DNA from 3 places in the Streptomyces sp. NPDC006516 genome. Region 2 is predicted to be linked to each of the others. Evidence: riboswitches for the same ligand, from Rfam matches in the RefSeq annotation. Region 2 holds a riboswitch; each other region holds the start of a gene.
The links. A riboswitch is a leader RNA that binds a small molecule or an ion and turns the genes downstream of it on or off. The one in region 2 is predicted to bind thiamine pyrophosphate.
Positions count from the first base shown of each region.

Region 1: another riboswitch for thiamine pyrophosphate. It lies ahead of ABZY45_RS33080 (thiamine ABC transporter substrate-binding protein); the one in region 2 lies ahead of thiO (glycine oxidase ThiO).
Region 3: another riboswitch for thiamine pyrophosphate. It lies ahead of thiC (phosphomethylpyrimidine synthase ThiC); the one in region 2 lies ahead of thiO (glycine oxidase ThiO).

Region 1 covers NZ_JBEXPD010000020.1:39,556-49,802, forward strand. Annotated here, with positions in the region: gene ABZY45_RS33070 (ABC transporter ATP-binding protein) at 1-64, opposite strand, end outside; gene ABZY45_RS33075 (iron ABC transporter permease) at 67-1,680, opposite strand; gene ABZY45_RS33080 (thiamine ABC transporter substrate-binding protein) at 1,725-2,819, opposite strand; TPP riboswitch at 2,891-3,006, opposite strand; gene rlmN (23S rRNA (adenine(2503)-C(2))-methyltransferase RlmN) at 3,126-4,232, opposite strand; gene ABZY45_RS33090 (DUF6233 domain-containing protein) at 4,470-4,811, shown strand; gene ABZY45_RS33095 (DUF6191 domain-containing protein) at 5,110-5,418, opposite strand; gene ABZY45_RS33100 (phosphatidate cytidylyltransferase) at 5,512-6,600, opposite strand; gene frr (ribosome recycling factor) at 6,600-7,157, opposite strand; gene pyrH (UMP kinase) at 7,273-8,049, opposite strand; gene tsf (translation elongation factor Ts) at 8,208-9,044, opposite strand; gene rpsB (30S ribosomal protein S2) at 9,146-10,081, opposite strand.
Region 2 covers NZ_JBEXPD010000001.1:971,666-981,912, reverse strand. Annotated here, with positions in the region: gene ABZY45_RS04345 (hypothetical protein) at 1-780, opposite strand, end outside; gene metF (methylenetetrahydrofolate reductase [NAD(P)H]) at 831-1,748, opposite strand; gene thiE (thiamine phosphate synthase) at 1,884-2,534, opposite strand; gene ABZY45_RS04330 (Rv2175c family DNA-binding protein) at 2,654-3,019, opposite strand; gene ABZY45_RS04325 (FAD-dependent oxidoreductase) at 3,082-4,320, opposite strand; gene ABZY45_RS04320 (hypothetical protein) at 4,349-4,690, opposite strand; TPP riboswitch at 4,742-4,854, shown strand; gene thiO (glycine oxidase ThiO) at 4,852-6,048, shown strand; gene thiS (sulfur carrier protein ThiS) at 6,045-6,311, shown strand; gene ABZY45_RS04305 (thiazole synthase) at 6,314-7,108, shown strand; gene pknB (Stk1 family PASTA domain-containing Ser/Thr kinase) at 7,236-9,161, shown strand; gene ABZY45_RS04295 (deoxyribonuclease IV) at 9,185-10,042, shown strand; gene ABZY45_RS04290 (sulfite oxidase-like oxidoreductase) at 10,092-10,247, opposite strand, start outside.
Region 3 covers NZ_JBEXPD010000007.1:214,909-225,155, reverse strand. Annotated here, with positions in the region: gene ABZY45_RS20995 (helix-turn-helix domain-containing protein) at 1-522, shown strand, start outside; gene ABZY45_RS20990 (SsgA family sporulation/cell division regulator) at 624-1,061, shown strand; gene ABZY45_RS20985 (YibE/F family protein) at 1,125-2,480, opposite strand; TPP riboswitch at 2,553-2,686, shown strand; gene thiC (phosphomethylpyrimidine synthase ThiC) at 2,679-4,472, shown strand; gene ABZY45_RS20975 (hypothetical protein) at 4,591-5,415, opposite strand; gene ABZY45_RS20970 (metallophosphoesterase) at 5,598-6,662, opposite strand; gene ABZY45_RS20965 (LacI family DNA-binding transcriptional regulator) at 6,837-7,949, opposite strand; gene hisC (histidinol-phosphate transaminase) at 8,399-9,478, shown strand; gene ABZY45_RS20955 (cytochrome ubiquinol oxidase subunit I) at 9,916-10,247, shown strand, end outside.

The sequences.
Region 1 (10,247 bases), on a different contig from region 2:
GGTCGACCGCGTCGAGCGCGGTCCGCCCGCCGAACCGGACCGTGGCCGACTCCACTGCCAGCATCTCTAGAACTCCCCGGATCGGTCGGTGCGGATACGTTCGAGCAGGAGCAGCGACACCGCGCAGACGAGCATCAGAATCGTGCTGAGGGCCATCGCCTGGCCGTAGTTGAGCTCCCCGGAGCGGCCGAGCAGCCTGGCGACGGCGACCGGGAGCGTCGGGTTGTCGGGGCGGGCGATGAAGACGGTCGCGCCGAACTCCCCGAGCGACACGGCGAAGGCGAAGCCGGCCGCCACCAGGAGCGCGCGGCGCATCAGCGGCAGGTCCACCTCGCGCCAGGCCCGGAGCGGCGAGGCGCCGAGCACCGAGGCGGCCTCCCGCAGCCGTTCGTCGACCGCGCGCAGGACGGGCAGCATGGTCCGTACGACGAAGGGCACGCCCACCAGGGCCTGTGCGAGCGGGACGAGGATCCATGACGTACGCAGGTCGAGCGGCGGCTCGTCGAGCGTGATCAGGAAGCCGAAGCCGACGGTGACCGCCGAGACGCCGAGCGGGAGCATCAGAAGGGCGTCGAAGCCCCGCACGAGCCGGCCCGCGCGTCTCGTGAGGGCCGCCGCGGCGAGGCCGCCGATCAGGAGGGCGATGAGCGTCGCGACCAGGGCGTAGCGCAGGGAGTTCCCGATGGCGTCGATCGGTGGCACGAGGAAGGTGGAGCCGCCGGCGTCGGCCGATCCCAGCGCGCGGTAGAAGCCGAAGCCGTAGCCCCCGGAGGTGTCGAGGGAGCGTTCGACGAGTACACCGAGGGGCAGCACGACGAGGAGCAGCACGGTCAGCAGTACGCCGCCGAGCAGCGCCCGCTGCCCGGCGCCCCGGGGCGGCCTGGAGGTCTGGGCGGGGTCGACGAGCCTCAGCGCCGTCTCCCGGCGCCGCACGGTCCAGGCGTGCACGGCGAGGATGCCGGCGACCGCCGCGAACTGCACCAGCGTCAGCACGGCGGCGGTCGGCAGATCGAGCAGCTGCGCGGTCTGGCGGTAGATCTCCACCTCCAGCGTGGAGTACGCCGGGCCGCCGAGGATCTGGACGACTCCGAAGGAGGTGAAGGTGAACAGGAAGACCATCACCGCGGCACCGGCCACGGCGGGGGCCAGCGCGGGCAGCGTCACCCGCCGCCAGGCGGCGAACCGTCCGGCGCCGAGCACCCGGGCCGCCTCCTCCTGGCGGGGGTCGAGCTGCGACCACAGGCCGCCGACGGTGCGGACGACGACGGCGTAGTTGAAGAACACGTGGGCGAGCAGGATCGCCCACACCGTCGTGTCGAGCCGGACGCCCCAGAGCTCGTCGAGGAATCCGCCGCGCCCCAGCAGGGCCAGGAACGCCGTACCGACGACGACGGTCGGCAGCACGAACGGCACGGTCACCACGGCGCGCAGCAGCTGTTTGCCGGGGAAGTCGAGCCGGGCGAAGACGTAGGCGCCCGGCAGCGCGATCAGCAGGGTGAGCGCGGTCGAGGCGAGCGCCTGCCAGGTGGTGAACCAGAGGACGTCCAGGATGTCCGGCCGGCTCAGCACCGTACCGATCCGGCCGAACTGCCAGACGCCGTCCGCCCTCAGCCCCCGGCCGACGATCGCGACGACCGGGTAGGCGAAGAACAGCGCGAAGAACGCGACGGGCAGGGCCATCAGCCCGAGCCGCACCGCGTTCCCCCTCCTGGAGGGCCGCGCGACTACTTCACGACGAGCGAGGACCACGACTGGACCCACTGCTCACGGTTCTTGGCGATCTTCTCCGGTGCCACGGTCGCGGGCTGCTCGACGGTCGCACCGAACTTCGTGAAGAGCTCCGGCAGCTTCGCGTCCTTCACCACCGGGTTCACGAACATGTTGAGGGGCATGTCCTCCTGGAACCGCTTGCTGATCAGGAAGTCCAGCAGCGCCTTGCCGCCGGCCTCGTTCTTCGCGCCGTCCAGCAGTCCGGCGAACTCGATCTGGCGGAAGCAGGTGCCGGTGGCGACACCGGTCGGGGCCTCGGTGGGCTGCGGCTCGGCGTACAGCACCTCGACCGGCGGGCTGGAGGCGTACGACACGACGAGGGGCCGGTCGGCCTTGGCCTTCTTGCCGCCGGCCGAACCGGAGAACTCCTCGTTGTACGCCTGCTCCCAGCCGTCGACGACCTTGACGCCGTTGCTCTTCAGCTTCTTCCAGTAGTCCTGGTAGCCGGTCTCGCCGTAGGTGCCCACCGTGCCGAGCAGGAAGCCGAGGCCCGGTGAGGAGGTCGCGGCGTTCTCGGTGACGAGGAGGTTCTTGTACGCAGGCTTCAGGAGGTCGTCGAAGGAGTTCGGCGGGTCGAGCTTCTTGTCGGCGAAGTACTTCTTGTCGTAGTTCACGCAGATGTCGCCGGTGTCCACGGGCGTCACCCGGTGCTCCTTCGCGTCCAGCTGGGTGGCGGACGCGACACGTTCGAGGCCCTTCGCCTCGTACGGCGTGAACAGGCCGTTGTCCAGGGCGCGGGAGAGCAGCGTGTTGTCGGCGCCGAAGAACACGTCGCCCCGGGGGGATCCCTTGGTCAGGATCTCCTGGTTGAGCGCGGCTCCGGCGTCACCGCTCTTGAGCACCTTGACCGTGTAGCCGGTCTCCTTCGTGAACGCCTTCAGGACGGCGTCCGAGGCGTTGAACGAGTCGTGGCTGACCAGGGTGACGGTCTTGGAGCCCTTCGACGACCCGGTGGCGCCGGACTCGTCGTCGCCGCCGCAGCCCGCGAGCACGGAGACGCCGAGCGCGGCGGCGAGCGCCGTCGCGGCGTACCTCGTGGTGGTGTTCATGTGATTCCTCCTGGAAGTGACCAGGAAGAGACGCGGCCCCGCCCGCTCGGCGAGCGGGCAGGGCGCAACAGCTTGAGTAAGGTCCGAACTTCCTACCCGGAATGACCCGGGCGAGGTTCAGAGGGTCTGCGGCCTACCTGTTCCGGTGCCGCACTCTCAGCGCTGTGGCGCTCCCCTGTCGGAATATGAAGTTGATTTCCGGACCAGGCTACACCGGCCGGATCTTGCCGTACCGGCCGCCCGACCGGTGCCCGGCCGGAGGGACCGCGCGCCGAGCGGCCATCGGGCGGCCCGTCCGGTCCGTCCTCAGCGCTCCGAGGCCGCCAGCTGGCCGCAGGCGCCGTCGATCTCCTGGCCGCGGGTGTCCCGGACGGTGACGGGCACACCGTGGCGCGCGATGGCCTCGACGAACGCCTTCTCGTCCTCGGGGCGCGAGGCGGTCCACTTGGACCCCGGAGTCGGGTTCAGCGGGATCAGGTTGACGTGCACCCGCTTGCCCTTGAGCAGCCGGCCCAGCAGGTCGCCCCGCCACGCCTGGTCGTTGATGTCCCGGATCAGCGCGTACTCGATGGAGATGCGGCGGCCCGACTTCTCCGCGTACTCCCACGCCGCGTGCAGGACCTCCCGGACCTTCCAGCGGGTGTTGACGGGGACGAGGGTGTCGCGCAGCTCGTCGTCCGGGGCGTGCAGCGAGACCGCGAGGCGGCACTTGAAGCCCTCGTCGGCGAAGCGGAGCATGGCCGGCACGAGGCCCACGGTGGAGACGGTGATCCCGCGCTGCGAGAGTCCCAGCCCGTCGGGCTCCGGATCCGTCAGCCGGCGGATCGCCCCGACGACGCGCTTGTAGTTGGCCAGCGGCTCGCCCATGCCCATGAAGACGATGTTGGACAGCCGGGCGGGCCCGCCCGGGACCTCCCCGTCACGCAGCGCCCGCATGCCGTCCACGATCTGGTGCACGATCTCGGCGGTCGACAGGTTGCGGTCGAGACCCGCCTGCCCCGTCGCGCAGAACGGGCAGTTCATGCCGCAGCCCGCCTGGGACGAGATGCACATGGTCACCCGGTCCGGATAGCGCATGAGCACGGACTCGACGAGCGTGCCGTCGTGCAGCTTCCAGAGCGTCTTACGGGTGGTGTCGTCGTCGCAGCTGATGTGGCGCACGACCGACATCAGGTCGGGGAACATCGCCTCGGCGAGCTTGTCCCGGGACGCGGCGGGGATGTTGGTCCACTCGGCCGGGTCATGGGCGTACCGCGTGAAGTAGTGCTGCGACAACTGCTTGGCGCGGAAGGGCTTCTCGCCGGTCGCGGCGACTGCCTCCTTGCGCTCGTCGGGCGTGAGGTCGGCGAGGTGCCGCGGGGGCTTCTTGGCTCCGCGGGGCGCGACGAAAGTGAGTTCTCCGGGCTTAGGCATGGTTCATCCAGTGTTACAGACACGCCGAGGTCGCAGAAACCTTCGCCTGCTCGGAAGGGGGCGGGGATCGGCGTACCGGTCGCCGTCGGCGGCCGTCACGCGACGTCGGCGCCCCTTCGACGGCCCCGATACGCCCCGGGGCGGCGCTCGGGCCGTGACCGATCGCACGGCGGGCAGGAGGTGCGCGCGCGGACCCACAGACCTCTCGCAGACCCACTGCGCCTTAGAATCGAATACGTGTCCGAAAACCTTTCCCGTCTGGATCGCCTGCGGATCGTACGCGAGTGGCAGGCGTATCAACTCGGCCGAACCGATCGGACCATCGCCGACCTGGAAAGGCGTGAGGCCGCGGCGGCCCGGGCCGCGCGCACCGCGCCACCGCCTCCGCCGTCCTGGAAGCTGTCCGTACTGCGCGTGGGGGCCGGGAGCCGGTCCGACGCGGTGCACACGGGCGACTGCGGTATGGGCGGGGGCAGCACACGGCCGATGACGCGCGAGCAGGCCCTGCGCGCCCTGACGGAGGACGGCATCCCGGCCTGCCCGTACTGCCGGCCGGACCGGGACCTCGGGGTGCTGTGACCATGGGGTTCGATGGCCCTCCCCCGTCTGCCCGGTACGCCCACGGGTCGGGGTTCGCGGGGGCCGATGAGTTTCCCGGCGGACTCAGGTCCTGACCCATTCGGCGGGTGTGCCGGCCGTGCCACGGCACATCGGCCCTGCCGATCTCACCGACTGGCCGCGGGTCTGCGACGCGATCGCCGGGGCGGAGCCGCGGTGGCGGCCGGGGACGAGGACCACGGCTCGCGGACATCACCGCGGCCCGGATCGGCCCACCGGCCTGAGTCCCGGCACCGGCGGCCGGGCGGGTCGCGGCGCGCTACGGAAGCCGGACGACCGCCGTACCGCGCGCCAGGTCCACCGTGGTGCGGTTCGGGGGCGCGCCGTCCGCCTCGTCGTCCCGCATCAGCAGGGCCGACTGCCGCTCCTTGAGTTCGCTCTGCTTCCCGGGCGAGAAGCTCGCGTGGAGCTGCTCGAAGCCGGTGGCCGAGATCTGGCCCTGCCGGGCACTGTTACGCCACGGCAGGACGCCCGCACGGCCCGCGCGCATCAGGAACTGATCGACGAAGGCCAGGAGCGTCAGGACGACCACCAGTCCCGGCAGAGTCATGAAGACCGCGAATGCCATGCACGTAGTATCCGCGCCCGCACTCGGCCCGTGAACGCCGCTGGGGCCGTCGCTCCTGGCGACGGCCCCACACGGAACACTTCCGGCGTGGTCTCAGCCGGCCCCGACGAACAGCACCAGCAGCAGCCACACCACCGGCGCGCTCGGCAGCAGCGAGTCCAGCCGGTCCATGATGCCGCCGTGACCGGGCAGCAGCGTGCCCATGTCCTTGATCCCCAGGTCCCGCTTGATCATGGACTCGCCGAGGTCACCCAGGGTCGCACTGGCGGCGACCGCGAGGCCCATCAGCAGCCCCTGCCACCAGCTTCCGCCGTCGATCAGGAACTCCATGCACAGGGCACCGGCCACCATCGCGAAGCCGACCGCGCCGAACAGGCCCTCACGGGTCTTTCCGGGGCTGATGCGCGGCGCAAGCTTGTGCGTACCGAAGCGCCACCCGACGGCGTACGCGCCGGTGTCGCTGACCACGGTCAGCAGCAGGAAGGTCAGGACCCGCCACGGACCGTCGTCCGCGGTGAGCATCATGCTGACGAAAGTGGCCAGGAACGGGACGTAGAAGACGGCGAAGACACCCGCCGTGACGTCCTTGAGGTAGCCCTCGGGAGGCTCCGTCATCCGCCACACCAGCACGGCGAGGGCGGTGAGGGCCATGGCGACCCAGGCGCCCTCGGCCTCCCGTACGTATCCGGCGACCACCATCGCGGCGCCGCCCACGGCGAGCGGCACCAAGGGGGCGTTGATGCCCTTGCGCTCCTTGAGGCGGGACGTGAGCTCCCACAGCCCGACGACCACGGCCAGCGCGACCACACCGACGAAGACGGCCTTCACGACGAAGAGGGAGCCGGCGACGAGCGCACCGAGACCCAGCCCCACCCCTATGGCCGCACGCAGGTCGCGCCCCGCACGCTTCTTGGGCGGCGTGGGGGGCGGCAGCGGGGTGGACATGGGCTCCTGCGGCTTCTCGTCACGGAACAGGGGGCCGCTGACGCGCGCGGCGTCCCCGTTCCGGTCGTCGCGGTCGTCAGCGTCTCTACCTGCGTCGGGAACGTCCGGCACGATGGGCATGGGCCGAGTCTGCTGGGCGCCGTGCACATCGTATGCAGGACCCGCCGGAGCGGCCCCCATCTCGGGCGCGCCCCAGTAACCGGCTCCCTGCGGGGCGCCCCAGGAGGAGTCGTTCATCAGACTTCGAGCAGCTCGGCTTCCTTGTGCTTGAGCAGCTCGTCCACCTGCGCGACGTACTTCGCGGTGGTGTCGTCGAGCTCCTTCTCCGCGCGGCGGACCTCGTCCTCGCCGGACTCCTTGTCCTTGACGAGCTTGTCGAGCGACTCCTTGGCCTTGCGGCGGATGGAGCGGATCGAGATCTTGGAGTCCTCGGCCTTGGTCTTCGCGACCTTGATGTACTCCTTGCGGCGGTCCTGCGTGAGCTCGGGGAACGTCACACGGATGATGTTGCCGTCGTTGCTCGGGTTGACGCCGAGGTCGGAGTCACGGATCGCCTGCTCGATGTTGCGCAGCGCGGTCTTGTCGAACGGGGTCACCACAGCCATCCGCGGCTCGGGGACCGAGAACGAGGCCAGCTGGTTGATCGGGGTCAGCGCGCCGTAGTAGTCCGCGACGATCTTGTTGAACATCGCCGGGTGCGCACGGCCGGTACGGATGGCGGCGAAGTCTTCTTTCGCGACCACGACGGCCTTCTCCATCTTCTCCTCGGCCTCGAGGAGGATTTCTTCGATCACCACGTGCTCCTGCGTGTCTTGAGCGGACCCGGCATCGCCGGGTCCTGCGGATCCTGCGTCGCGTCCTCACCTGCACGGTGTCCGACCGGCAGGCCGTTGTCCATCTTCTGGGCCGTCAGGCCCGGGTGCTCTCGTCGCTCACCAGCGTGCCGATCTTCTCACCCTTGACCGCGCGGGCGATATTGCCCTCCGCGGTCAGCTCGAAGACGAGGATCGGGAGCTGGTTGTCGCGGCACAGCGTGATGGCGGTGGCGTCGGCGACCTTGAGGTCGCGGGCGATCACCTCGCCGTACTCCAGGGCGTCGAACTTCACCGCGTCCGGGTTGGTCTTGGGGTCGGAGTCGTAGACCCCGTCCACCCCGTTCTTCCCCATCAGCAGCGCCTGGGCGTCGATCTCCAGGGCTCGCTGGGCGGCGGTCGTGTCGGTGGAGAAGTACGGCATGCCCATGCCGGCGCCGAAGATCACGACGCGTCCCTTCTCCAGGTGCCGCACGGCACGGAGCGGGATGTACGGCTCAGCGACCTGGCCCATGGTGATGGCGGTCTGGACGCGTGAGTCGATTCCTTCCTTCTCCAGGAAGTCCTGCAGCGCCAGGCAGTTCATGACCGTGCCGAGCATGCCCATGTAGTCGGACCGCGCCCGGTCCATGCCGCGCTGCTGGAGCTCGGCGCCACGGAAGAAGTTGCCGCCGCCGATGACGATCGCGATCTCCGCGCCGTCGCGCACGACCGCGGCGATCTCGCGGGCGATGGCGTGCACGACGTCGGGGTCGACACCGAGGCCTCCCCCACCGGCGAAGGCCTCGCCGGACAGCTTCAGCATGAAGCGTCCGGAAATCTTGCCGTCGTCGCGCTTGTGGTCACCGTGTGTGGCGTCCGCGCCCTTGTTCATGGAGATTCTCCTCGTGCACATACGAAGAAGGCCATTGCCGGTGGGGCTGTCGTCCCTGAGCGGCAATGGCCTCCTCGTCAGATCTGCGGTCGTCCGGCTGGGTGCGGCCGACGACTGCACCAGACCCTATCGGGGTCCACCGTTGTTCGCGGACGGACTCAGATGCCGACCTTGATGCGCGTGAAGCGCTTCAGGCTGACACCGGCCTCGTCCAGGACCTTCTGGACCGACTTCTTGTTGTCCAGCGCGTACGGCTGGCCGAGGAGGGTGGCCTCCTTGAAGAAGCCGTTGACGCGACCCTCGACGATCTTCGGGAGCGCGGCCTCGGGCTTGCCCTCGGCACGCGTGGTCTCCTCGGCGACGCGGCGCTCGGCCTCGACGACCTCGGCGGGGACGTCCTCGCGGGACAGGTACTTCGGGGCGAAGGCGGCGATGTGCTGCGCGAGGCCCTTGGCCAGCTCGGCGTCGGCCTTGTCCAGCTCGACCATGACACCGATCTGCGGCGGCAGGTCGGGCATCGTGCGGTGCATGTACACGGAGACGAAGGCACCCGTGAACTGCGCGAAGCGGTCCAGGACGATCTTCTCGCCGAGGTTGGCGTTGGCCTCGTCCACGTACGCCTGGACGGTCTTGCCGGGCTCGATCTCCGAGGCGAGCAGCGCCTCGATGTCGGCCGGGGAGGTCGCGGCGACGTGCGCGGCCAGCGCGTTGGCGACGGCCTGGAACTTGTCACCCTTGGCGACGAAGTCCGTCTCGCACTTCAGCTCGACCAGCACGCCGGACGTCTTGTCCTCGGAGAGGAGGGAGACGACGGCGCCGTTCTCGGCCGAACGGCCCTCGCGCTTGGCGACGCCCTTCTGGCCCTTGATACGGAGGGCCTCGACCGCGCCGTCGACGTTGCCGTCGGCCTCGTCGAGCGCCTTCTTGCAGTCCATCATGCCGGCGCCGGTGAGCTCGCGGAGCTTCTTGACGTCAGCGGCGGTGTAGTTCGCCATGAGTCTGTTTCTCTCTCGAAGTCTGAAAGATCTACGGGTGAACGGCGGGGGCGGTGCCTGCGCACCGGCCCCCGCCGTCATTCAGCCGTGACTGACGGGTGTCAGGCCTGCTCGCCGTCGGCGGCCGGGGCCTCGGCGGCGGGCGCCTCAGCGGCGGCGGGGGCCTCGGCCTCGGCCTGCTCCTGAGCGGCGGCGGCCGGCTCGGCGTCGGCGGCCTTCTCGGTCTCGGCGGAGGACTGGACCTCCGCGTCGTCCTTCTTCTCGCCCGCGAGCAGGTCGCGCTCCCACTCGGCGAGGGGCTCGCCGGCGGCCTTCTCGCCCGGCTTCGAGTCACCGGTGGCGGCACCGGAACGGGCGATGAGGCCCTCGGCGACGGCGTCGGCGATCACGCGGGTGAGCAGGGTGACGGAGCGGATCGCGTCGTCGTTGCCCGGGATCTTGTAGTCGACCTCGTCGGGGTCACAGTTGGTGTCGAGGATCGCGACGACCGGGATGTGGAGCTTGCGCGCCTCACCGACGGCGATGTGCTCCTTCTTGGTGTCGACGATCCAGACGGCGCTCGGCACCTTCTGCATCTCGCGGATACCACCGAGGGTCTTCTCCAGCTTGGCCTTCTCGCGGGAGAGGACCAGGAGCTCCTTCTTGGTGAGGCCGGAGGCGGCCACGTCCTCGAAGTCGATGAGCTCGAGCTCCTTCAGACGCTGAAGGCGCTTGTAGACGGTGGAGAAGTTGGTGAGCATGCCACCGAGCCAACGCTGGTTGACGTACGGCATGCCGACGCGCGTCGCCTGCTCGGCGATGGCCTCCTGGGCCTGCTTCTTCGTACCCACGAACATGATGGAGCCGCCGTGGGCGACGGTCTCCTTGACGAACTCGTAGGCGCGGTCGATGTACGACAGCGACTGGAGCAGGTCGATGATGTAGATGCCGTTGCGCTCGGTGAAGATGAAGCGCTTCATCTTCGGGTTCCAGCGACGGGTCTGGTGACCGAAGTGGACGCCGCTTTCCAGCAGCTCCCGCATCGTGACGACGGCCATGGCCGTACTCCTTGAGGTGCTCGGTTGTCGCGACAGCAGGATTGCTGCCGCGCCTGACGCCCCGACGCGCCGTGCCACGAGGGACCGAGAGGCGCGGCCACCGTCCGCAGAGAGGGAGGTGGAGGGGCGTGCGAAGTCGACCCGGTGACCCGGATCGCCAGAAGAA
Region 2 (10,247 bases):
GTACTGCTCGGCATAGGGATCGGCCGGCTGCTGCGCGTTGCCGTAGGAGTCGTAGCCGTCGCCGCCGTAGGAGTCGTACGAGGGGTACTGCCCGGTTCCCGCGGCACCGCCCGTTCCGATGTACGGATCGGAGTAGGCCGCGTAGCCCGCCTGGTCCGTGCCGTAGTCGTACTGCCCCGCGTAGGTGCCCTGGCCCTGGGAGGTGTCCTGGCTCTCGTAGCCGCCCTGGGTATACGGGTCCTGGGCGGGCTGCTCGTAGCCGTTGTACGGGTCGTAGGCGGCGTACTGCGGCTGCGCGCCGTGCTGGTCCTGCCCGTGCTGGTTCTGCCGGTCACCGCCGGTCCGCGGCTCGTCGGTGTAGACGCCGTACTGCCCGGTGTCGTCCGGCATCGGCTGCGGCTCGTAGACCGCCGACGGGGCCGCCTGCGGCTCCGGGGTGCCTTCGTACTCCAGACCGGAGACCTCGAGGGTGGGCTTCGCGCCGCCCTGGGCGGCCCCGCCGCGACGGCGGCGGCTCTCGCCCGGGCTGCCGCCTATGGCCCATCCGGTCGAGAAACCGCGCCGGAAGGAGAGCGTCACATAGGTCTGCCCGGTCGCGAAGGCGATGGCCCCGAGGGCGATCACCGGCACGGAGGGGATGAGCACACCCAGGACGACACCGAGGAAGCCCGCGAAGGCGAGCAGGCGCCAGCGCAGCCGCGCCTTGTACTGCAGCAGCACCTCGCCCAGCAGCCACAGCGCCACTATGCCGAATGCGATGTAGAGGACCGTCCAGCCCACGCCCGCCCCCTCCTGCGGCCACCGCCCCGGTTGGTGGCGGGTACGGCCGGTCAGGACTGCTTGTGCAGTCCGAGATTCTCGTAGATCTCGAGTGTCGCCGTCGAGTTGTTGAGCGTGATGAAGTGCAGCCCCGGGACACCCTCGGAGATCAGCTTCGCGCAGAACTCCGTGGCGAACTCGATGCCAATGGAGCGTACAGCCGCCGGGTCGTCCTTCGCGGCGAGGATGCGTTCTTTCAGTGAGGACGGCAGGGAGGCGTTGCTGAGCTGGGCGAATCGTTCCAGTTGTTTCACGTTGGTGAGCGGCATCACCTCGGGAATGACCGGGGTATCGCAACCGGCGGCGACCACACGGTCACGCATCTGGAGATAGCTCTCCGGATGGAAGAACATCTGGGTGATCGCGTAGTCGGCACCGGCCCTGCACTTGTCGACGAAATGCCTGACGTCGGAGTCCCAGTCGGACGAGCGCGGATGCATTTCGGGGAAAGCGGCGACGCCGACGCAGAAGTCCCCGGCCTCCTTGATGAGCCTCACGAGATCCGCGGCGTACCGCACGCCCTGCGGATGCTCGACCCACTCGCCCCCCGGGTCGCCGGGCGGGTCCCCGCGCACCGCGAGGATGTTGCGGATTCCGGCGTCGGCGTACTGGCCCACCATGTTGCGCAGTTCGGCGATCGAGTGGTCGACCGCGGTGAGGTGGGCGACCGGGGTGAGCGTGGAGTCCGCGGCGATCTGCTGGGTCGCCCGCACGGTCCCGGCACGGGTCGAACCACCGGCCCCGTACGTCACGGAGACGAAGCTCGGTCCCACCGCCTCTACCCGGCGCAGGGCGTTCCAGAGGTTCCGCTCGCCCTTCTCGGTCTTGGGCGCCCAGAACTCGAACGAGTAGGACATCTCGCCGGTCGCGAGGAGCTCACGCACGGTGCGCGCGTGATCCGTCCTGGTGGAAGGTGTACCAAGGGCCATACCGGGAGGTTAACCAGGGCCTGGCGGTACCCCAACCAGAGACAGGAATTTGTCCGGAATGAGGTGGATTTTGTCCACCCCTCGGACATCTGCCCTTCGCCCGTCACCCGCCCCGCTGGAAGGCGGGCCTCCGGTTCAACTGGAGCGCTCCCTGATGCGCCGTGCGAGGGCTTCGGCGGCCGCCGCCGGATCGGCCGCCTCGGTGATGGCGCGCACGACGACGACGCGGCGCGCTCCGGCGTCCAGGACCTCGTCCAGGTTGCCGGCATCGATTCCGCCGATGGCGAACCACGGCCGTGTCGTGCCGAGCGAGGCCGCGTAACGCACGAGGCCCAGGCCCGGGGCGTGCCGGCCGGGCTTGGTCGGCGTGGGCCAGCAGGGACCCGTGCAGAAGTAGTCGACGCCCGCCTCGGCGACGGCGGCGTCGACCTCGGCCTCCGCGTGGGTGGAGCGCCCGATCACGGTCCCGCCGCCCAGGACGGCGCGGGCGGCGGGCACCGGCAGGTCACCCTGCCCGAGGTGCAGTACGTCGGAGCCGATGGCGTGGGCGACGTCCGCCCTGTCGTTCACCGCGAGGAGAGCGCCGTGGCGCTTGCAGGCGTCGGCGAACACCGCCAGGTGGTCCAGCTCCTCGGCCGCCTCCATGCCCTTGTCACGCAACTGGACGATGTCGACCCCGCTGGACAGCACCGCGTCGAGGAACTCGGGGAGATCCCCCTGCCGCTTCCGGGCGTCCGTGCACAGGTAGAGCCGGGCGCCGGAGAGCTGGGAGCGAGGCGTGGACATGATGGATTCCCCCGTCGGTGCGTCGATGGATCACTGGTACGTCGATGGACGGACGAGCCGGTAACGGCGGAGTGCGGGCCGCGTGTGTCGCGGCCCGCACCCCACTCACGGTCGCCCGGTCAGACGGCGAGCGCCTGGGCCCGGCGCTTCACCTCCGTACCGCGATTCTCGCTCAGGGCCTGCGCCGGCGTTCCGGGCAGGGTCGGGTCGGGGGTGAAGAGCCACTCCAGCATCTCTTCGTCGTTGTAGCCGTCGTCCCTCAGGAGCGTCAGGGTCCCGGCGAGACCCTTGACCACCTTGGTGCCGTCGATGAAGGCGGCAGGCACCTGGAGCGTCCGGTTCTCACCACGGCGTACGGCGATGAGCTGGCCTTCCTTGACCAGCTGCCGCACGCGCGTCACCTCGACATCGAGCATTTCCGCGATGTCGGGAAGGTGGAGCCAGGCAGGGACGAGAGCATCGATCTTTGCGTCAATCTCGGTCACAAGGACAAGCCTGCCATCCCGGACCGACAGCTGGTACCCGGGCCGGGCGTACGAGGCCGCGCCTACTCCGGGAGCGCCGCCGATTTCAGCGGTACGGAGGAGTCGGCCGCCTTCACGGGATCGATCCGGGCCCCGGCCTCGACGAGCCTGCGTCCCTGCGCCAGATCGCGCGGCCTGCTGACGGCCAGCACCGCGACCAGGACTCCCCCGCGCAGCCAGCAGACCGTCCAGGACGGGTCCGCGGGGTCGCCCCGCCACAGCAGGGTGTCGGCGTCGGCGTGGTGCCCGGCGTACTGCACGAAGCGGCCGAACTGCTCGGACCAGAAGTAGGGCACCGGGTCGTACGTCCTGGCCACCCCGTCGGCGAGGGCGGCGGCGACCGCCCGGGGGCCCTGGAGCGCGTTGTCCCAGTGGTGCACGAGCAGCCGGGTCCCGTAACGGGCGGAAGGGAACGATGCGCAGTCGCCCACCGCGTGGACGTCGGGCAGCGAGGTGCGCAGCGAGCTGTCCGCGGTGACCGAGCCGTCCGGCCCGAGGGCGATGCCGGAGTCCGTCAGCCAGCGCGTGGCGGGCCGCGCGCCGATGCCGACGACGACCGCCCCCGCGGGCACGGTCCGGCCGTCCGTGAGGTGGACGGCCCCCGGCTCCACGCGTGCGACCCGTGCCCCGGTGAGGAGTTCGGCTCCGCTCTCGGCGTACCAGGCGGCCATCGGGGCGGCGACCTCGGCGGGCATGGAGCCGGCGAGGGGCCGGTCGGCGGCCTCGACGACGGTCACCGCACAGCCGGCCGCGCGCGCCGCGGTGGCGAACTCGGCACCGATCCAGCCCGCTCCGACGATCACCACGTCGTGCTGCCGCTCCAGGACGGGCCGCAGCCGGGCGGCGTCGTCGAGGGTGCGCAGGAGATGCACGCCGGGCACACCTTCGGAGCCGGGCAGTACCACGGGTTCCGCCCCGGTGGCGAGGACGAGGGCGCCGTAGGCGACAGGGCCCTCGGGGGTGTCCAGCTCGTGGTCGGCCGCGCGCAGGCCGGTCACGTCGAGCCCCAGGCGCAGGGTGATGTCGAGGGCCTCGAAGTCGATGTCGAAGGCGGAGTCCTCGGCCTTGCCGAGCAGCACCGCCTTGGACAGGGGCGGCCGGTCGTAGGGCTGGTGCGGTTCGGCCCCGATGAGGGTGACGGCGCCGGTGAAGCCCTGTTCGCGCAGGGCCACCGCCGTCTGCACGCCGGCCATGCCCGCGCCGACGATCACGACGTCGCGTGGCGGGGCTCCCGCCGCCGGGTCCTGTGTCTGCTCGCTCACCCGTCCACCCTAGCCACCTGACACGACGTCAGCTCGCGAGCTCCTCGACCACGCTCGTCCCGCGGCCCTCCTGGGACTCCCACTCCCACGTCTCGTCGAGGCGCACCCGGCCGTCGGGCAGGTCCGTGACCGTCGAGACGCAGTGCCCGCAGGACGTCGTGCCGTCCTGCTTCAACTGGACGTAGCGGAAGTCCAGTACGTCGGCGTGCCGGGTGCCGACGAGGTGTCCGCGGACGACGTCACCGCCCGCGTACTCGGCCCATATACGGCCGTCCCGCTCGTGATAGGTGAAGCGGGTCCGGGTGCCGACCTGCCCCGGGGCCTGGTCGGCGACGGGCGAGAGGACGAGTCCGTCGAGTGAACGGGCCACGGGTACTGCTCCCTTACTGGCTTCGGGCGGTGGGGTCTAGGCTGGCCACCGTAAGGCACTCGCGGGAGTCCGGACGCACCGGGCTGAGAGGGAGGCTGGCCGGCCTCCGACCGTACGAACCTGATCCGGGTCATGCCGGCGAAGGGAGGGGCTGGACGCCCATGCACATCTCCGCACGACGTTCCGACGTCCTGGTCATCGGCGGCGGCATCATCGGCCTGGTGACCGCGTGGCGGTCGGCCCAGCGCGGTCTGCGCACCGCGCTGGCCGACCCGGAACCCGGCGGCGGCGCCGCGCAGGTCGCCGCCGGGATGCTCGCCGCCGTCACCGAACTCCACTACGGCGAGCAGATGCTGCTCGGTCTGAGTCTTGCCTCAGCGGCGCGCTATCCGGCGTTCGTGGCCGAGCTGGAGGAGGCGAGCGGGCAGCAGACCGGCTTCCGCGCCTGCGGCACGCTGGCGGTGGCCCTGGACTCCGACGACCGGGCCCATCTTCGGGAGCTGCACGCCCTGCAGGAACGTTCGGGGCTGGAGTCGGAGTGGCTCAGCGGCCGCGAGTGCCGGCGTATGGAGCCGATGCTCGCGCCCGGTGTGCGCGGCGGGCTGCGGGTCGACGGCGACCATCAGGTGGACCCGAGGAGACTCGCCTCGGCCCTGGTCACGGCCTGCGAGAGGGCCGGGGTGATCTTCCACCGGGCCTGGGCGCAGCGCCTCTCCTCCACGGGGGGCCGTGCGACCGGCGCGGTCCTCGCGGACGGTACGGAGCTGGCCGCCGGCCAGGTCGTGCTCGCCGGCGGGAGCCTCAGCGGCCGGCTCGCCGGACTGCCCGATCCGGTCGTGCCGCCGGTGCGTCCGGTCAAGGGGCAGGTGCTCCGGCTGACCGTGCCTCCGGCGTACGCCCCCTTCCTCAGCAGGACGGTCCGGGCCGTCGTCCGCGGCAGCCAGGTCTACCTCGTGCCGCGTGCCGACGGTGAACTGGTGATCGGCGCCACCACCGAGGAGATGGGCTGGGACACCACCGTGACCGCGGGAGGTGTCTACGAGCTGCTGCGTGACGCCCATGAGCTGGTGCCCGGCATCACCGAACTCCCGCTGAAGGAGACGCGGGCCGGGCTGCGGCCCTGCTCGCCCGACAACGCGCCGCTGCTGGGCCCCACCGTGATGCCCGGACTGCATCTCGCCACCGGGCACCACCGCAACGGGGTGCTGCTGACGCCCGTGACCGGCGACGTGATGGCCCATGTGCTGACCACGGGCGAGCTGCCCGAGGTGGGCCGCCCCTTCGCCCCGCACCGTTTCGGCCGTTCCCCCCTGACCGCATCCCCCGAAGCCCTCGCGCCGCAGGAGCAGCCCGCATGACACAGCCCTCGCACGATCCCAGCGCCACAGCCGTCCCGGCCGTCGCACCCGTCACCGTCCCGGTCTCGATCTCCGTCAACGGGGAACCCCGCACCGTCCCCGCGGGCACCGCGCTGGACGCCCTGGTCGCGACGCTGACCTCGGCTCACTCCGGTGTCGCCGCCGCGGTCAACGAGGCGGTCGTCCCGCGCGGCGCGTGGGCCGCCACCGCGCTCGCGGAGGGCGACCGCGTCGAGGTGCTCACCGCGGTCCAGGGAGGCTGACCATGTCCGGCGATCTCCTCGCTCTCGGCTCCACCACGTTCACGTCGCGGCTCATCATGGGAACGGGCGGGGCGCCGAGCCTCGACGTGCTGGAGCGCTCCCTGATCGCCTCCGGCACCGAGCTGACGACCGTCGCCATGCGCCGGCTCGACCCCACCGTGCAGGGGTCCGTCCTCTCCGTGCTGGAGCGCCTCTCCATCCGGGTCCTGCCCAACACCGCGGGCTGCTTCACCGCGGGGGAAGCGGTACTCACCGCCCGGCTGGCCAGGGAGGCGCTCGGCACCGACTGGATCAAGCTCGAGGTGGTCGCCGACGAGCGGACCCTGCTGCCCGATCCGATCGAGCTGCTGGACGCTGCGGAGACACTGGCCGACGACGGCTTCACCGTCCTGCCGTACACCAACGACGACCCCGTCCTGGCCCGCAGACTCCAGGACGTGGGGTGCGCGGCGATCATGCCGCTCGGCTCCCCCATCGGCTCGGGCCTCGGCATCCGCAATCCGCACAACTTCCAGCTGATCGTCGAACAGGCCGAGGTCCCGGTGATCCTGGACGCCGGGGCGGGCACCGCGTCGGACGCGGCCCTGGCGATGGAGCTGGGCTGCGCCGCCGTGATGCTCGCCTCGGCGGTGACCCGGGCGCAGGAACCGGAGCTGATGGCCGCGGCGATGCGGCACGCCGTGGAGGGCGGGCGCCTGGCGTACCGGGCGGGGCGCATCCCGCGCCGCCACTTCGCCGAGGCCTCCTCCCCCGTCGGCGGCCGGGCCGTGCTGGATCCGGAGCGCCCCGCCTTCTGAGGATCCCCGCGCGCGGGGGCCCGCCGGTCACGACACGTGCATGCCCCTGTCACGGCTCGGCTCCAGAACGGCTGCCCGGGACCCCTGGCCCATCCGTGGTGTCCGTGGCAGCTCGTAGACTCGCTCCGTGGACACGACCCTCCAGGACCCCCTTGTCGGGCAGCTGCTCGACGGCCGCTATCGCATCGACGCACGCATCGCCGTCGGCGGTATGGCCACGGTCTACCGGGCCGTGGACACCCGCCTGGACCGTGTGCTGGCCCTCAAGGTGATGCACCCGGCGCTCGCGACCGATGCCGCGTTCGTCGAGCGCTTCATCCGTGAGGCCAAGTCCGTCGCCCGGCTCGCCCACCCGAACGTGGTGGGCGTGTTCGACCAGGGCGCCCAGGGCGCGTACGTCTACCTGGCGATGGAGTACGTCGCGGGGTGCACCCTGCGCGACGTGCTGCGCGAGCGGGGCGCTCTGCAGCCCAGGGCCGCGCTGGACATCCTGGAGCCGGTCCTCGCCGCGCTCGGCGCCGCGCACCGGGCGGGCTTCGTCCACCGCGACATGAAACCGGAGAACGTCCTGATAGGGGACGACGGCCGGGTGAAGGTCGCCGACTTCGGCCTCGTACGCGCCGTGGGCACCGCCACGGACACCACCGGCTCGCTCCTGGGGACGGTCTCCTACCTCGCCCCGGAGCAGATCGAGCAGGGCACCGCCGACACCCGCTCCGACGTGTACGCCTGCGGTGTGGTGCTGTACGAGATGCTCACGGGAGGCAAGCCGCACTCCGGTGACACCGCCGCCCAGGTCATCTACCAGCACCTCAACGAGGACGTCCCGCCCCCGTCGCTCGCCGTCCCCGGCCTGGCCGCCGGCCTGGACGAGCTGGTGGCGGCGGCCACCGCGCGCGACCCCGAGGGGCGTCCGCACGACGCGGTGGCCCTCCTCGCGCTGTCCCGCGAGGCGCGCGGCGCGCTCACCGAGGAACAGCTGGACGCGATGCCCCCGCAGGCCCTCGCGGAGACGCGCGACGCCGGCGAGGACCGTACGAGCGTGATCCCCCGGGTGATACCGGCCGGTCAGGGCACCGCCCACCACACCAGCCGCCTGGAGATGCCCCCTGCCGTGGCGCCGGACCAGGGACGCGTCCGGCGTGGGATGCCCTTCGCCGGTGGAGGCCGTCGCGGGGTGTACGCCGCGCTTGTCGCGCTGCTGCTCGTGCTGGGAGCCGGCGCGGGCGTCTGGTACATCAACTCGGGGCAGTTCACCCGGGTCCCCTCCCTCCTGGGCCAGACCCAGAGTGCGGCGGAACAGCGGCTCTCGGACGCCGGGCTGGACCTCAAGGGGGTCCAGCGTGCCTACAGCGACACGATCGAGCGCGGCAAGGTGGTCAGCAGCGATCCCGGCTCGGGCGAGCGGATCCGGAACAACGACGCGGTGAAGCTCGTGATCTCGCGTGGCCCGGAGATCGTGAAGGTGCCCGACGTCGAGGGCCTCTCGCTCGGTGACGCCCGGCGCGACCTGAAGAAGGCGGGGCTGGCGCCCGGGATGGTGACCCGGGAGTTCAGCGAGGAGATCGGCCGGGGTGAGGTGATCCGCACCGACCCGGCCATGGGCACGGAACGGCGCCCCGACTCCGCGGTCGCGCTGGTGGTCAGCAAGGGCAGCCCCGTCGACGTCCCCGACGTCACGGGCCTCGGCGTCGAGGAGGCCGAGGCCGCCCTGGACGAGGCGGGTCTCGAGGCGAAGGTCCTGCCCGAGCGGGTCCACGCCCCCGAGGCCGAGGGCGAGATCGCGCGGCAGACGCCCGGCAGCGGCGCGGAGGCAGCGGAGGGCGACACCGTGGAACTGACGGTCTCCAAGGGGCCGCGCATGCTCGCGGTCCCCGACGTCACGGGCAAGGACGTAGACGAGGCGCGGAGCACACTGGAAGAGGCGGGGTTCGAGGTCAAGGTCGACCGCCCGCTCCTCTCGTTCAGCGACACGGTCGGGAGCCAGTCGGTGGAGGGCGGGGAGAAGGCCGCCGAAGGCTCCACGATCACCATCAGGACCAAGACCCTCTGAGAAGCACCGAGGACTGACAGCACATGCGCAATCCCGTAGGCGGTCACGTGCCCGTGGCCGGCGGACTCGCCAAGGTCGGCCTCGGCTACGCACGCGAGCTGGCCGCCGAGACCGTGCAGGTCTTCGTCGCCAACCCCCGCGGCTGGGCCACTCCGCCCGGGAACCCGGCGCAGGACGAGCTGTTCCGTGCCGAGTGCGCCGCCGAGTCCGTTCCCGCGTACGTCCACGCTCCGTACCTGATCAACTTCGGTTCGCACACGGAGGCCACGGTCGAGCGGTCGGTGCTTTCCCTGCGTCACTCGCTGCGGCGGGCCAGGGAGATCGGCGCCCTGGGTGTGGTGGTGCACACCGGGTCCGCGACCGGCGGGCGCCCGCGTGCCGATGCCCTCGCCCAGGTGCGTACGCACATGCTTCCACTGCTGGACGAGCTGACCCATGACGACGACCCGTTCCTTCTCCTGGAGTCGACCGCCGGCCAGGGCTCGTCGCTCTGTTCACGGACGTGGGACTTCGGCCCGTACTTCGAGGCCCTGGACTCCCACCCCAAGCTGGGGATCTGCCTGGACACCTGCCACATCTACGCGGCGGGGCACGACCTGACCGGTCCCACCGGAATGCGCCAGACCCTGGATCTGCTGGTGGAGACGGTGGGTGAGGGCCGGCTGAAGCTGATCCACGCCAACGACTCCAAGGACGTGGTGGGGGCGCACAAGGACCGGCACGAGAACATCGGCGCGGGTCACATAGGCGCCGAGCCGTTCCGTCAGCTGTTCTCACACCCGGCGACCGAGGGCGTACCGCTGATCATCGAGACGCCCGGCGGCAAGGAAGGTCACGCGGCGGACGTGGCGCGGCTGAAGGACCTCCGGGACGCCCGCTGACCGGCGGGAACGCCCGGGGTGAACCCGGCAAGCGCCTCGTGCGGGGGCGTCAGAGCTCGGGGCCGTCCCCTGGCTCCTCCTGGTAGGAGTAGCGCTGCTCGCTCCACGGGTCGCCGATGTTGTGGTAGCCGCGCTCTTCCCAGAACCCGCGGCGGTCGGCGGTCATGTACTCGATGCCGCGGACCCACTTGGGGCCCTTCCAGGC
Region 3 (10,247 bases), on a different contig from region 2:
GCGACCCCGCGGCCCGGCGTGATCGTCGACTCGCTCGCGCACTGGGCGGACGTCATCGGCGCCCCCGTCTACTGCGCCCTGTACCGGGACGGCGAGATCGAGATGGTCGCGGTCGCCGACACCCCCTCGCTGCCCGCGGTGCGTGAGTGGGCCTCGTTCCGTGAGACGGGTCATGCCCACGCCCTCGGCCAGTGTCTTCTGAGTCAGCTCGACGAGCGGGCGCGGGAGGATCATCTGGACCGGCACCCCGTCCGCCAGTTGACTCGTTACTCCGTAAGGGACCGTCAGACGTTCCTGGCCAGGCTGAGATCGATGAAACGTACGGAACCTGTCATCGAACGACAGGAGTACGTGATGGGAACGGTCTGTGCCGCCATTCCGATCACCGTCGGCTCCGCTTTGGCGGCCATGGCTGTTTCTCTCCCCTTGCACCAAGAAGAACGGTTGCTCCCCGCAGTCGAACAACTACGCTGCGAAGTGACCACCCTCTTGCGCTCGTTCGTGTTCTCTATCAGTATCTGAAAAATCACTCCTTGTGATCTGCTATCGCTTGCACCACGATGGCGTCAATAGGGCCACGGGGGATCATTCCTGGCCAGTTTCATCTACTGCGGGGTTGAACGATGCGCGAGTCGGTTCAAGCAGAGGTCATGATGAGCTTCCTCGTTTCCGAGGAGCTCTCCTTCCGTATTCCGGTGGAACTCCGGTACGAAGTCAGCGATCCGTATGCGATCCGGATGACCTTCCACCTGCCCGGTGACGCCCCCGTCACCTGGGCGTTCGGCCGTGAGCTGTTGCTCGACGGCCTCAACAGCCCCAGCGGTGACGGTGATGTGCACATCGCCCCCACCGAGCCAGAAGGGCTCTCCGATGTGCACATCCGCCTGCAGGTCGGTGCCGACCGTGCGCTCTTCCGGGCCGGAACAGCACCTCTTGTGGCTTTTCTCGACCGGACGGACAAACTGGTGCCACTGGGTCAGGAGCACACGCTGGGTGACTTCGACGGCAATCTCGAAGAGGCTCTGGGGCGCATCCTCGCCAAGGAACAGAACGCCGGCTGAACACGAAGGTCCGACTGAACATCGAACACCGGAGGCCCGGCTCCATGTCTCCGGCCTCGCGGCTCACGCCTTGCGGCGTCGGCCCCTCCCGGTCCGTGCGGGTGCAGGAGCTCCGGCTTCCGCGCCGAGCCCCGTGCGGTCCGCGGAGACCACCAGGGCCGCGAGCACCGTCGTCACCGGCACCGAGGCGACCAGCCCGATCGATCCGACCAGTGTCCGGACGATCTCCTCCGCGACCAGTTCACTGTTGGCGACGGTCCCCACGCTGCTCTGGGCGATGGAGAAGAGCAGCAGCAGGGGAAGGGCGGCGCCCGCGTAGGCCAGGACGAGGGTGTTGACGACCGAGGCGATGTGGTCGCGCCCGATCCTGATGCCCGCCCGGTAGAGCCGTCGCACGCCCATCGTCGGATCGGCCTGGTGCAGTTCCCAGACCGCCGACGTCTGGGTGACGGTCACATCGTCGAGCACGCCCAGCGAACCGATGATCACACCGGCCAGGAGCAGGCCGCTCATGTCGATGTCCGGGTAGAGCCCGTGGATGAGACCGGTGTTGTCGTCCGTGTTGCCGGACAGACTGGCCCAGTCGATGAACAGGGAGCCCAGCAGCCCGATCAGCAGCAGTGAGATGAGGGTGCCGATGACGGCCACGGATGTGCGGGCCGTCAGACCGTGGCAGGTGTAGAGGGCGATCAGCATGATGGCGCTCGCCCCGATCACCGCGACGACGAGCGGATTCGAGCCCTGCAGGATGGCCGGCAGGATGAACAGGGTCAGTACCCCGAAGGAGACGGCGAGCGCGATCAGGGCCATGAGCCCGCGCATCCTCCCGACCACGACGACCGCGAGGGCGAAGATCCCGGCCAGGATGGCCATCGGCAGCGCGCGGTCCACGTCCGTCACCGAATACTGCAGGTCACGGGGTGCGTCGGGCGCGTACGCCACCACCACGCCCTGACCCTCGCGGAGTTGCCGGGGGGCGTCGGGCTGGACGACCTCGACGAACGTACGGCCCTTGTCCTTGCCGGTGGTCACCTCCACCGTCGCTTTCTTGCACTGGCCCGACTGCGCGTTGACGGCCTCCTGCCCCGAGGCGGTAGACGTGTCGCCGGTCGGCGGGACCTGCGACGCGTTGACGTCCGCGCAGTCGACCGACACGACCTTCGTCACCCGGCCTTCCTGGGTCTGCCGGTCGAAGCCGACCCCCGTGCGCTCGTGGGCGGGGGCGCCGCCGGGCCAGAACGCCACGAGACCCACCAGTACTGCCGTGGCGAAGGGGATGACCACGGCCGCGATGACCTTGCGCAGATGCTTGGACACGGGCGCGGCGGGGCCATGGGTGTGGCTGTGGGCGTGCACATGACTCTGCGTACTGCCTGTTGCGGGGCCGTGGGGTTCGGGGGCGCTTCCGGGAGACGTCACGGGGCGATCATCCCAAGAACCAGGGAGGCCCTCTGGCCAGCACGCCAGACGGGAGGTTAGCGTTGAGGCACATTTTGTACACGCGGGAGCTCGGAGCACCGGGCTGAGAGGGCGCTGACCTCCGTACATCCGTACGGAACACGCTGCGCCGACCGCCGAACCTGTTACCGGGTAATGCCGGCGTAGGGAGTAGGTCTCATGACCACAGCGGACGCACGCACGCCTGCCTCGGGGCGGATTGCGCAGAATGCGCAGGACGACGAGGCCGGGAAGTCCATCGGCTGGCACAAGGGATACGTCCAGGGCTCACGCCCGGACCTCCGGGTGCCGGTCCGTCAGGTGCACCTCACCAACGGCAAGGACGTGACGCTGTACGACACGTCGGGGCCGTACACCGATCCCGCCACCGACACCGACGTACGCCGCGGCCTCGCGCCCCTCCGGGAGAGCTGGATCATCGCCCGAGGGGACACCGAGGAGTACGCGGGCCGCCCCGCGCGCCCCGAGGACGACGGTCTCAAGCACACGTCGCCCCGTGGCGGGCTGCGCAACCTCGACGCGGTCTTCCCCGGCCGCCCGCGCCAGCCCCGGCGCAGCAGGGACGGCCGCCCGGTGACCCAGCTCGCCTATGCCCGGCGCGGCGAGATCACTCCGGAGATGGAGTACGTGGCGATCCGGGAGAGCGTCGCACCCGAGGTGGTGCGCGAGGAGATCGCGGCGGGCCGGGCGGTACTGCCGGCGAACGTCAACCACCCGGAGATCGAGCCGATGATCATCGGCAAGCGTTTCCTGGTGAAGGTCAACGCCAACATCGGCAACTCCGCGGTCACCTCCTCCATCGAGGAGGAGGTGGACAAGATGACCTGGGCCACCCGGTGGGGCGCCGACACGGTCATGGACCTCTCCACCGGCCGCAACATCCACACCACCCGCGAGTGGGTCCTGCGCAACTCCCCGGTGCCCATCGGCACCGTGCCCCTCTACCAGGCACTGGAGAAGGTCGACGGCCGCGCCGAGGAGCTGACCTGGGAGATCTACAAGGACACGGTGATCGAGCAGGCGGAGCAGGGCGTCGACTACATGACGGTGCACGCCGGGGTCCGCCTGCCGTACGTCCCGCTGACGGCCCGCCGCAAGACCGGAATCGTCTCCCGCGGGGGATCGATCATGGCGGCGTGGTGCCTGGCGCACCACAAGGAGTCCTTCCTCTACGAGCATTTCGAGGAGCTCTGCGAGATCCTCGCCGCCTACGACGTGACGTATTCGCTGGGCGACGGGCTGCGTCCGGGCTCCATCGCCGACGCCAACGACGAGGCGCAGTTCGCCGAGCTCCGTACGCTCGGCGAGCTCAACACGGTCGCCAAGCGGTTCGGTGTCCAGACGATGATCGAGGGCCCGGGCCATGTCCCGATGCACAAGATCAAGGAGAACATCGATCTCCAGCAGGAGATCTGTGAGGAGGCCCCGTTCTACACGCTGGGCCCCCTGACCACCGACGTCGCTCCCGCGTACGACCACATCACCTCGGGCATCGGCGCGGCGATGATCGCGTGGTGGGGGACCGCGATGCTCTGTTACGTCACCCCCAAGGAACACCTGGGTCTGCCCAACCGCGACGACGTCAAGACCGGCGTCATCACGTACAAGATCGCGGCCCATGCGGCTGACCTCGCCAAGGGGCACCCCGGGGCGCAGGAGTGGGACGACGCGCTGTCGGACGCCCGCTTCGAATTCCGCTGGGAGGACCAGTTCAACCTGGCGCTCGACCCGGACACGGCAAGGGAGTTCCACGACGAGACGCTGCCGGCAGAGCCGGCGAAGACGGCGCACTTCTGCTCGATGTGCGGCCCGAAGTTCTGCTCGATGAAGATCTCCCACGACATCCGGCGGGAGCACGGGGACGAACAGGCGGACATCGAGGCGGGGATGGCCGAGAAGTCCAGGGAGTTCGCGGCAGCCGGTAACAGGGTCTACCTGCCGATCGCGGACTGAGGCAGGGCCGGTGTCCCCCGGTGTGACCGGGGGCGTGACGGGGGGGGGGCATGGCCGGAGTGCCTGCCGCTGCCGGTGAACTGCGCGAACTCCCACGCGCGCTCACGGGCCGTGGCGGTCACTCCGGCTGGTGCTCGGGTCCACCGAAGTCCGGGCTGGTGAAGTCGGGACTGGTGAAGGTCGGGCGCGGCCCGGCCGAGGGGCCGTCCTGCGGTCCGGTGAAGTCCGGCCTGCTGTAGCCGATCTTCGGGATGCGATTGGCCGAGCGGTGCGGTGTGCGTGAGGCGGGCCCGGCGGTCGGGTCGGCGAGCGCGTCCCGCAGGAAGGGCAGGATGCCGCGTTCCAGCAGCGCGTGCCGCCAGGCTTCCCGGGCGCGCGCCACGTCCTCCGGAAGTTCCTCCTCCTCGTCCACGGCGGGCAGCGCGGTGGCGCCGTTGTGCAGCGCGGTGAGGAGGAGACCCACCGCCGCGACGAGGATGGCCGCGGCGGCGACAGCCGCGAAGAACCATCCAGCGGTGACCATGGTGCCGGCGAAGGCCGGGGCCGGGCTGACCGCCTTCAGCACATAGCCGACCAGCAGGAATATCAAGGCGGCCGCGCCCGCGAGGACGGGAGCGAGCACGGTGATCATCGCCAGGGTGCCGGCGCCCTCGGCGTCCGGTTCCTCGGTGGCGGGTTCGAGGACGGAGTCGTGGTCCGCCGGATCGTCGGGCCCGCGCAGCTCGCCCCGGACCTTCACGTAGTGCTGGTACTCGGTGGTGGCCGCCGCGGTGATCAGCGGTGTGGCTTCCAGCGCCATGGTCCGCAGCTGTTCCGCATTGAGTCGGTCACCGATTCCGGCCAGATCCGGTCGTTCGTGAGCATGACGCAGCGCGTCGGCAAGGATCCGCTCGTATTCGGGGCGGTCCTCGGCCAGCAGGTGCGGAGCGCTATTCATGTGCATCCCCCGATGCTCCGTAAGGCCTGACCGACCGCGTAGGGCCGGGCGATCGGGCGGAAACGGAGGAGAGCCTGCTACTGATAGGCCGATGGTAGAGCGCCTACGGCACGGCGTGACAGGGGGTTTCCGGAAATAGGCCCGGCAGCCCACGGTGTCAGGCCGCGATGCGTCTTCCCTCGCGAACGTCAGTCATGCAGGGGGAGTTGGACGACCAGCAGCTTTCCGGCCATGGTCACTCCGCCGTCCATGGCGATGGCCAGCCCCTCCGCGTAGACGTGCGGGCCGTCCACCACGGGGCGTGCCGCCTCCTCGCCGTCCTCCGAACCGACCTCGCCCAGCAGGTACGGAATGGGGCTGTGACCGTGGACGACGCGCTGTCCGCCGTACGTCGACATCAGTTCGCGGACGGCCTGCGCCCCGCCCTCGTCGCGGAAGGCGAACCGCTTGGTGAGCTTGCGGAAGAGGTCCCAGCACTCGTCGGCGTCGTTCCGCGTGAGGATGCCGTGCACGGTGTCGTTGACGTCCTCGATGGTGGATCCGTAGTCGAGGTAGGCCGTCGTGTCGGAGTGCATCAGCAGATGCCCGTCCTCCTCGACCACCGCGTCGAGCCGCGCCATCCACTGGAGGTGGACGTCCTGAAGCCGCTCCATGTCCGTCTTCTGGCCGCCGTTGAGCAGCCAGGCGGCCTGGAAGGTCGCGGTGCCCGCACCGGAGTTCACCGGAGTGTCGCCGAACTTCTTGGCGCCGATCAGCAGCAGCTCGTGGTTGCCCATGAGCGCCTTGCAGTACCCGCCCGCCGCCGCGGCCTCCGCGGAGAGGCGCATGACGAGATCGATGACGCCGATGCCGTCCGGGCCTCGGTCGGTGAAGTCGCCGAGGAACCAGAGCCTGGCGTTGCCTGCCGCCCAGCTGCCGTCCGCGTCGACGAGGCCCTGCTCGCCCAGGGCGGCCAGGAGCTCGTCCAGATAGCCGTGGACGTCCCCCACGACGTACAGCGGCCCGCGGCCCCGGGCGTCGGCTGGCCGGGACTCCGGCACGGCCTGGACCTGGACGGTGTCACCGCGGTTGATCACCGGAAGATCGCGCTCCGTGGGGGTGTACCCCTCCGGCGGCTCGTCCCCCACCGCGGCGTTGCCGGGGTGCGGCACCGGCGGGGGCGGGGGCATCGGCGCCTGCGCATACGGCGGTACGCGGAAGTCACGCAACGTCGCTGTCCGCACTACGGGTTCCTGACCGGCCCCCTGAGTCATCGACCCCTCCACCACCGTCGCGCCGCCGTACACCTGACGGGCCCTGCCTGGTCGAGGTGGTCCGCGGTGTCGTGCGCCCATCATAGGAACGCGGATCGTGCTGTGTGACGCACCAGGGGTGGTGAATCCTCGCGCGCACCAGGTTCACCGACCCTTTGGTCCGGATTGGACCGATCAGTCCCCGGCGGGTGACCGCGGAGCGCTGACCGTGGTGCGTGGCGGACGCCGCTGGGAGGACGTCCGGACGATGAGCTCCGTCGGTATCACCTGCTCCACCGGACCGTCGTGTTCGACCCCTTCGATGGCGTCGATGAGGAGCTGGACGACTGCCGTGCCGATCCTGCGGGGCTTCAGCGAGAGCGTCGTGATGGGAGGCTCGGTCGACGCGTACACGGTGGACTCGCTGCAGCAGACCAGCAGGAGGTCGTCAGGGACCCGCAGACCGTAGCGGCGGGCGGCGGCGAGCAGATCGGTCCCGTTGGGGTCGAAGAGCCCGTAGACGGCGTCGGGGCGGTCGGGACGGGCGAGTAGACGGTCGGCGGCGACGGCTCCGGCGCAGGGGTCGTGGGCGGGGTAGGACTCGTAGACCGGGTCCTGACCGACGCGCTCGCACCAGTGGAGGTAGGCGGTGGTGGAGAGGCGGGTGTACGTGTCGGTGGTGGTGCCGGTCAGCAGGCCGATACGGCGTGCTCCCGCGGCCGCGAGGTGGTCCAGCAGGTCGAGCACCGCCGCCCGGTGATCGTTGTCGACCCAGGCCGTGACCGGAAGCGACCCGTCCGGGCGGCCGTCGGAGACCACGGGCAGCCCTTGGCGCACGAGTTCGGTGACCACGGGGTCCTGGTCGGAAGGGTCGATCACGACCGTTCCGTCGAGGGCGACGTTCGACCAGACGTCGTGTCGTGAGGTGGCGGGCAGGATCACGAGTGCGTAGCCACGGGCGAGAGCTGCCGAGGTCGCGGCCCTCGCCATCTCCGCGAAATACGCGAATTCGGTGAAGGTGAAAGGTTCATCCCCGTAGGTGGTCACGGTCAGGCCGATAAGTCCTGACTTGCCGGTACGGAGGGTTCGGGCCGCCGCGGACGGGCGGTAGCCCAGGCGTTCGGCGACCTCGCGGACATGTCGACGGGTGGCATCCGGGAGCCTGCCCTTGCCGTTGAGGGCGTCGGACACGGTCGTGATGGAGACCCCGGCCGCCGCGGCTACATCCCGGATGCCCGCCCGTCCTTGCCGGCCGCTGCGCCGGGGCGTATCTGTCCGGCTCACCTGGTGCTTCCCTGCTGCTGTCATAGCGAGCCGATAGTAGGGCTCCGACGCGGGGTTGGGACGGACGCATATGCACGCATCGACAGGCACGTTTCTGCATGGTCAGCAAGGTGTAAATGCCTTGTGAAGCAAGGGCGTTGAGGCCCTGGGGGTCGATGTGTCATGCATCGACGCGCATGGACCTGCTGAATGGCCCATGTCTCGAAGAGGTCTCAACTCACCTGTTCGGGGGATGCGCGCCACGGAGTGAGCGACCGGCGCGCGGCGGGATGCGCGACGCTCCCCCTCTCGCGGGGTCCCGGAGCCGCAGGGGTCCCGGAGCCGCGCGTGCCAGAGCGGCGCGTGCCCGAGCCGCGCGTGCCCCGGTGCCTCGTCGGCGGCGGACGATTTCGGATTCCGGCCATTCGCAGGAGAGCCCAATCCTCATAGGGTGAGCAGTATTGCTGTGAACGGACGGTCGAGGAGGACCTGCGGTGAGCGAGACGAGCCCCAAGCTGCGCGCCGAGCTGGACGGCGTCCCTGCGTATGTGCCGGGCAAGCCGGCGGGTGCCGAAGGAGCGGTTGCCTTCAAGCTGTCCTCCAACGAGAACCCCTATCCCCCGTTGCCCGGCGTCATGGAGTCGGCGCTCGCCGCTGCCTCCACCTTCAACAGGTACCCGGACATGGCCTGCACCGGTCTGATGAACGAGCTGGCGGACCGGTTCGGTGTGCCCGTATCCCATCTGGCCACCGGGACCGGCTCGGTCGGGGTCGCTCAGCAGCTGCTCCAGGCCACATCCGGGCCGGGGGACGAGGTCATCTACGCCTGGCGCTCGTTCGAGGCGTACCCGATCATCACCCAGGTCAGCGGCGCGACGTCGGTCAAGGTCCCGCTGACCGGCGGCGATGTGCACGATCTCGACGCGATGGCCGGAGCGGTCACCGACCGGACCCGGCTGATCTTCGTCTGCAACCCGAACAACCCGACCGGCACCGTGGTGCGCAGGGCGGAGCTGGAGCGCTTCCTGGACCGGGTGCCCGCCGACGTGCTGGTGGTGCTCGACGAGGCGTACAAGGAGTTCATCCGGGACGCCGACGTGCCGGACGGCATCGAGATCTACCGGGAGCGGCCGAACGTCGCCGTGCTCCGTACATTCTCCAAGGCCTACGGCCTCGCGGGGCTGCGGGTCGGCTTCGCGGTGGCGCACGAGCCCGTGGCCGCGGCCCTGCGCAAGACGGCCGTTCCCTTCGGCGTCAGCCAGGTCGCCCAGGACGCGGCCGTGGCGTCGCTGCGTGCCGAGGACGAGCTGCTGGGGCGGGTCGGCGCGCTGGTGGGTGAACGTGCCCGGGTGTACGACGGCCTCGTGCGCCAGGGCTGGACCGTTCCGGAGTCGCAGGCGAACTTCGTCTGGCTGAGGCTCGGTGACCGCACCCTCGATTTCGCGGGCGTCTGCGAGCGGGCGGGGGTGGTGGTGCGGCCGTTCGCCGGGGAGGGCGTGCGCGTCACGATCGGGGAGACCGAGGCCAACGACGTGTTCCTGAAGGTGGCGGAGGCCTACCGTCAGGAGCTGTGACGGCTCCTGCCGCCCAGGATTCCCGGTGGCCCCGGACCTCGCTCGTCGAGGTCCGGGGCCACCGTCGTCCCGCGGGGCCACCGTCGTCCCGCGGGGCCACCGTCGTCCCGCGGGGCCGCCGTCGTCCTGGCGGGCCGGTGTGTGCCCGTGTGCGCCCGCACCGCGCCGTGCCGTCCGGCCGCGCCCGTACGCGGCGATGTGTCCGGTCCGCAGGGCGCGCGCCGACCCGTCACGGTCACCGGGGGAGGCTGTCCGATATCCGGGTGTTCGGGGGAGGCGGCCGGAAAGCACCCCCCGGGGGATGGGCTCGATCAGGTGTGCGCCATAATTGCTTGTGAATGTGAACGCGTTCACAAGCGGGTCCCGTTTCTCCCGTGATCGTGGGAATTGATGGGGCAAGCCGCGGCTGTGATCACGGCGATGTAAGGAGAAGCGGCGTGGACCTGGCTCTGGCACCGGAGACGCTGGCGCGATGGCAGTTCGGCATCACCACCGTCTACCACTTCCTGTTCGTCCCTCTGACGATCTCGCTCGCCGCGCTCACGGCCGGCCTGGAGACCGCGTGGGTGCGGACGGGCAACGAGAAGTACCTCAGGGCCACCAAGTTCTGGGGCAAGCTGTTCCTGATCAACATAGCCATGGGCGTGGTCACCGGCATCGTGCAGGAGTTCCAGTTCGGCATGAACTGGTCCGACTACTCACGCTTCGTCGGCGACGTCTTCGGAGCTCCGCTCGCCTTCGAGGCGTTGATCGCGTTCTTCTTCGAGTC